Linked DNA regions of Coraliomargarita algicola. The protein of the gene in region 1 interacts with the protein of each later gene in a pairwise test. Links are inferred from orthologs where the notes say so. Each region holds a gene or a part of one and is shown on either strand. Other genes may lie near its edges.

The links.
Region 2: the proteins of SH580_RS02345 (region 1) and kdsB interact in binary tests that used the Escherichia coli proteins (3 or more experiments, as listed by UniProt). The link is inferred for Coraliomargarita algicola from one-to-one orthologs.

Annotation. Positions count from the first base shown.
Region 1 is NZ_CP138858.1:598,467-601,687, forward strand. The notes cover bases 328-3,221. They hold SH580_RS02345 (TetR/AcrR family transcriptional regulator), read left to right. Parts: upstream 328-1,424; coding sequence 1,425-2,018; downstream 2,019-3,221. Other genes in these bases: SH580_RS02340 (hypothetical protein), read right to left, coding at 328-1,041; SH580_RS02350 (carboxymuconolactone decarboxylase family protein), read left to right, coding at 2,113-2,661. Also shown: more of SH580_RS02340, read right to left, coding at 1-327. UniProt on the Escherichia coli protein: Involved in response to both electrophiles and reactive chlorine species (RCS). Represses the transcription of the nemRA-gloA operon by binding to the NemR box.
Region 2 is NZ_CP138858.1:2,410,369-2,413,692, forward strand. The notes cover bases 162-3,158. They hold kdsB (3-deoxy-manno-octulosonate cytidylyltransferase), read right to left. Parts: upstream 2,038-3,158; coding sequence 1,285-2,037; downstream 162-1,284. Other genes in these bases: trpB (tryptophan synthase subunit beta), read right to left, coding at 162-1,225; SH580_RS09590 (rhodanese-like domain-containing protein), read left to right, coding at 2,068-2,388; SH580_RS09595 (CHASE2 domain-containing protein), read right to left, coding at 2,407-3,158. Also shown: more of trpB, read right to left, coding at 14-161; more of SH580_RS09595, read right to left, coding at 3,159-3,324. UniProt on the Escherichia coli protein: Activates KDO (a required 8-carbon sugar) for incorporation into bacterial lipopolysaccharide in Gram-negative bacteria.

The DNA.
Region 1 (3,221 bases):
GCCCAAATTCACAGAATCGAATTGCCCCGTCCCTCCAGAGAAGAACGAGAGGCTCCCCTCCTCAAACAAGCCAATATACGCTCCCTGCGACACATTCAAAGTAGCGTTGTCTGAAACATGCACTTCGCCATATCCCTCATCACCGACAATAAAATACCCACTACTCACACTCGCGTTGTCACTAATAGTAGCCACACCTCTGGAACCGGAATTCCGCCCCAATGTGATATCATCGCCAGCGGTAACAATCGCCGAGCCGGTCACATTCCATTCTCCCTCGCCAGAATAACCTATATAAACATCATCTGTAGCATCGATCTTTACATTATCTGATAGGTTCATAACTGCTGAACCATTGACCCCAATTTTAACATCCTCGCGCGCTGTTACAGTTACATTTTCACTCAAGTTTACGACCCCAGTGCCGCTATTGCCTGATGCGATCGTAAACTGCTCAGAAATAAAACTAGCATATCCATCAGCTTCCAGCGTCCCACTCCCATTAGGACCAATAAAGATAGACGCGGTGGCTTCAGCTTGACTGTTATCACCCATGATTAAACTGCCTTTGCTCGCGTTACCGATGATCAAATTATAACTGGCGCTCACGCTCGCTGCTTCCAAGAGCGTAATTGTACCCTCCGATCCGGTTTCATACGCAACATATATATCTACAGCACTAATTGACGACTGCCCCAAAGCCGTAAGTTCCCCCTCACCAAATTCATTTTGTCCGACAAAAAACTTATCTGATACAAATTGCGCCTCATCGTCCATAAACGCCTCACCAAATCCATTCTGACCGATTACAATACGGTCAGTGGTGCTTATACTTGATTCTCCATCAATAGAGAGAGAACCGATATCTGATACTTCAGGAGCAATCGCAACTTTGGCTGTAGAGTCGGTATAATCGCCGAGATACAGCACCGCGGCATCTGCAAACACGCTACTCAACAACACAGCAACACTCCCAAGGATCATACGCTTAGCGTATGATTCAATTGATAAACAATGAATTATGTACATTTTCTGATACATCTTTTACGGTAATGATGAAAGCCGTGAAAACCGCCAATCTGGTCTCACAACCCAATGAAAGAGGCGGAACAATAACACTCTCCAACTGAATGGAAGATGAACCTTAACAAAAAATGCCTCAAAAAATACTGACGGAAGTTCGAAAGATGTCATGTCATTCCCCTTGTGCTGAGATTCTCACGATGCTCGCTGAGTTTGTAACGCGTGCAGGTCATGAATCGTAACGATCGCAGCATCTTTGATGAAGCGAAGTGGACGGCTATCGAATGCCAGCAGAGCTGCCCGAATTTCCTACGATTGGCTTTCCCTCCTCGCCTCTTGTTCCGCTAAAAATCGCTCTTTGAATTGACAAACTAGACGACTGGTCTAATTAGTGCATTCAAATGAGCGAACAAGACACCAGAGAGCGTATTCTAGATGCGGGGGTTGAGATCATGCTGGAACGGAGTTTTCACTCAGTGGGGCTGAATCAATTACTCTCTGCGGTGAATGTGCCCAAGGGCTCGTTTTACCACTATTTCAAGTCCAAGGAACAGTTTGGTGTCGAGGTGCTACGCCACTACTCCAAGCAAGCGAACAGCAAGCGCCATCAAATCCTCGCGAATCTTGAGATCTCAGAAAACCCGGTCGAACGCCTGGTTTTCATGCTCAACGCAGGGATCGAAGACATTCACGATGGAGGTTGCAAGTGCCCTTGCTTGCTGCAAAAGGTGGCCATCGAAGTTGTCAACACCAGCGAGAGCATGCGCGAGGCGCTGGCCGATGGCTTTGGCGAAATGATTGCGATCTTCAAAGAAGTCGTAGACGAAGCAGTCTCCAAACAATACCTATCCCAAGAACTGAATACAGAATCTGAAGCACAGTTCATCCTCGATCTCTGGGCAGGCGCACAGCAGCGCACTGCCATCATCCGCGATGTCGCTCCCCTGCGCCATGCAGTCGCTATCATCCGCGAGCGTTTAGCACGAAAAATATAGATTCCCTCTTTTTACGGAATAAGTAGACGACTGGTCTACTCGTATTCATTCAAATCAACATTCTTAATCACCAAAAACGAAAACATACAAAATAATGAACAATATCACACTACATACACTTGAGACTGCACCTGAAGCTAGCAAAGCGCTACTCGAAGGATCCATCAAAGCCTTCGGAATGATTCCGAACCTACATGCCGTCATGGCAGAGGCCCCGGGGCTATTGGAAGGCTACCAAGTGCTACACAAGTTGTTTCAAAATTCGTCCTTCGACAAGGATGAGCTCACGGTTGTATGGCAGACGATCAACGTGGAGCACGAGTGCCACTACTGCGTGCCGGCTCACAGCTTCATTGCGAATTCGATGGGCGTGGATTCCGCAATAACAGAAGCACTCAGAAACCGCACCGCAATGCCCAATGAAAAGCTTCAAGTCTTGCACGACACGACGCTCGCCATGGTGCGAGGTCGCGGACAGATCACTGAGGAAGAAACCCAGCGATTCTATGATGCGGGCTATGCACAACGTCAGTTGTTCGAAATCGTGCTAGGTCTTTCACAAAAAGTGATGAGCAACTACGTGAATCACATTGCGGCAACTCCAGTGGACGCGCCCTTCCAAAAATTTGCATGGGAGAAATAGTCGTCGTAGAAGCTAGAGCATAGCAGCGGGTTACCCCGCAAAAACTGAAGAGGATGCGGCGAAGGCCTCTGAACGTTTGATAAATCTGCACGCTACGACACTTCACAAATCAGTGGCGTCAAACGCCTCACAGCGTTCAAAACGGGGCAGCTCATTACATTTGTGGTCTACTTGCGATCGATGGTGGCCCCGCCAGTTGAACGCATCTAACTCCTTTGCGCCCTCCGCGAACTCGAGTGAGCGCAGGGAACGGGCGGTTAAAATACATTTTTCATCGTTTGGCATTGAACGTGGTCCTACTCGCGTTGCGCCCGGTCTTGTTGCTTCGCTCCGAACGACGTTCCCATGCCCACCGCTGGCTTGCTTCGTATAAATCGGTGTTTCGATGAGAAGCATTTAGCAAAACTACGTCAATAGCGCAGCCCATCAAGAACTAAGTCAATAACCCACCACAAAGGTAATTACATGACCTGTTTTTCAGCCCCTCATTCTTGCTCCGTGAGAGGTTAAACTCAGACGCGACACGCTGCCTCTCAAACCATGGATTGACTCATTCAATC
Region 2 (3,324 bases), 1.8 Mb from region 1 along the record:
AACGAAGCTGGGGCTACATCTCGCCTAAGACGCGGGCAGCTTCTTGCACGTCCTTATCACCACGGCCGCTGAGATTGCCGATAATGATTTGATCGGGCGACATTTCGCGGGCGCGCTTCATCGTGTATGCGATGCCATGGGAGGATTCCAGCGCGGGCACGATGCCTTCGATGGCACAGAGATCTTGAAAGGCTTGCAAGGCTTCCTGGTCCGTTGCGTAACCAAAATCAATGCGGCCTTTTTCTTTATAATAGGCGTGCTCGGGGCCCACTGCGGCATAATCGAGGCCCGCCGAAACAGAGTGCGTCAGGTCAATTTGTCCTTCAGGGCTCTGTAGTATCCATGTTTTGGCCCCCTGTAACACGCCGAGCTGACCGCCTTCGAAGCGAGCCGCGTGATGTCCACGCTTGATCTCGCGACCACCGGCTTCGACGCCGGTCAGGCGCACGCCTAGATCCTTAAGAAAGGCAAAAAAGATACCGATCGCATTGGAGCCACCTCCGACACAGGCGGCGACTTCGTCAGGCAAACGACCTTCCTTTTCCATAATTTGGCGGCGACACTCCTCACCGATCACGCGATGAAAGTCGCGCACCATCATGGGGAAAGGATGCGAGCCTAGCGCAGAGCCAATGATATAATGAGTGGTGCGGATATTCGTCACCCAATCACGCATGGCTTCGTTTACGGCCTCCTTCAGAGTCTTTTGCCCCGCGGAAACACCACGCACCTCGGCCCCACAGAGACGCATGCGATACACATTGAGCGATTGTCGACGCATATCCTCCTCGCCCATGTAGATGACGCACTCGAACCCCATCTTAGCACACATCGCGGCAGTCGCGATACCGTGCTGGCCCGCCCCAGTCTCTGCGATGATACGCTTTTTGCCCATGCGTTTGGCCAATAGGGCCTGCCCGAGGGCGTTATTGATCTTGTGCGCTCCGGTGTGCAGCAGATCTTCGCGCTTGAGATAAATTTTGGCACCACCGCAATGCTCTGTCAGGCGATCCGCGAAATAGAGATTGGTCGGACGTCCGGCAAACTCACGTAGTTGAAAATCCAGCTCCTTTTGAAACTCGGGATCTTTACGCGCGGCATGATAGGCCTCTGTCAGCTCAAAGAGCGGCGTCATTAAAGTCTCAGGCACATACATGCCTCCATAGGGCCCGAAGTGGCCGCGGGCATCAGGGAGACTAAGTGGATCGACTTCGAGTTCTGGCATGACGGTTTGCATACAATAAATACGGCTGTGAGCGGACGGTTTTGTCAAGCAGGCATGTATCACACCGAAGGCAGGCGCGCTTCAAACTCACCAATATCCTCTGGCGTATCGATGCCGATAGTCGCTTGATCGGTCATGCCGACGTGTATGCGATAACCATGCTCCATGGCGCGAAGTTGTTCAAGTTTTTCAATCTGTTCCAAGAAACCAGGCTCCAGGCCCGAAAAGGCACGAAGAAAATCTGCTTTATACGCATAGAGACCGAGATGTCGATAACAAGGGTTCTGCGCCAACCATGCCGCATCCACTTGGCCCCCGGCATCGCGGACAAAAGGTATGGGCGAACGCGAAAAATAGAGGGCGTAACCTGAGCGATCACGCACCACTTTCACTTGATTGGGATTTGCAAAATCCTGCGGGCGCTCAAAGGGGACAGCTAATGTCGAGATCGCAGCCTCGCCAGAGAGTCCCGCAGCCAGCGCACGGATCTGCTCTCCTGTGACCAGCGGCTCATCGCCTTGCACATTGATCACTGCGGACGCACCAATCGCAGCATTGGCCTCAGCCAAGCGATCTGTGCCACTCGGATGATCGGGACGCGTGCGCACTACATTAAAGCCCGCCTCGCTGAGGCAACGCTCCAAGGCCTCATCATCCACCGCAAAGTAGAGCGGGAACTCAGGCGCGACTGCACGAATACGCTCGGCCGTCCACAATACGATAGGCTTGCCTCGAACAGGATGCAGCAGCTTTTGAGGAAAACGTGTCGAAGCGAGTCGAGCAGGCACAATAATAGAAGGTGTCTTTGACATATCGCCTAACATCATCATGAAACTTTGCCAATGAACAAGGAAATCAGTGCAAGCGATGCGGCAATTTTACGGGCAAATGATCCCCAAACAGTCTTTCTCGATGTGCGGGAAGACTCTGAACTGGCGATCTGCCGTATCGAGGGCGCACTCCACATACCAATGGGCGAAATCCCGGAACGCCACAGCGCTCTGCCCCAGGACGTGCCTTTGATTGTATTATGCCACCACGGGATGCGCAGCATGAATGTAATCCAATACCTCCGTGCAAAAGGCTTCGACAACACCATTAACTTAAGCGGCGGCATCCACGCTTGGGCGCTCGAAGTAGAGCCTGAGATGCGTCGCTACTAGCAGCGCATTGATGAAGAACTACTTCGAGGTCATCACGTAGGCCCCGTCCCAGTTTGCCGGGCCACCGGACCTCAAAAACTCTCGGCAACGTGCCGCAAGCAGTGTTGAGGGCGTCGTCGGCGCAAAGTTGCGAAAGGGCTCATCGAGCTCCGATGCCTCAAAACCTTTAAGCGCAGCCTCCCAGTCCCCCTTAAAGTAATCTAGCAAAGCCGCCTCGTAGGTCGCTTTACAGGCAGCGCTCTGCGCAGTAACGACCGAGTCCTCCCAAAGTTCATACATTTCAACAGGCTGACGACGTCCCTTCACGACCACCCGATCCAGCTTACGATAATTCAAGGCGGTGCCCTCCACCAGCGCGGCCTTCAATGTCGTCTCCGTAACCATGGTATACACACCGTAAATCTTCGCCCCACTTTCGCATCGCGCGGCTAAATTAACCGAATCCCCCATCATGGTGTAATTAAAGCGCATCTCGCTCCCCATGTTTCCAATCACGGCACGGCCGGTATTGACACCGATACGCGTGCGCATACTCAACACGCTCTCAGGCCATTGCCCCGACTCAGCCCACTTCACACGTAAGGCAGCGTGACATTCCTGCATCTGCACAGCCGAAACGCAGGCCCGCGAAGCATGATCCTTCACTGGCACTGGCATGCCAAACATTGTGACGATTGCATCGCCAATATATTTATCCAAAGTGCCCGATTGCAACTGGAAGACTTCTGTCATGGCGCCGAGGTATTCATTCATCAAAGAAACCAATTGGTGCGGGCTCAATTCCTCAGACAACGCGGAAAAACCTTCCACATCCGAAAACAACGCGGTGATCTCGGTATCGGTGCCGCCCAACTGTGGGTCACGCTTCGATTCCACCATTTCATCGACCAACTTCGGGGCCACATACGCCCCAAAAAGCGCTTTGATACGACGACG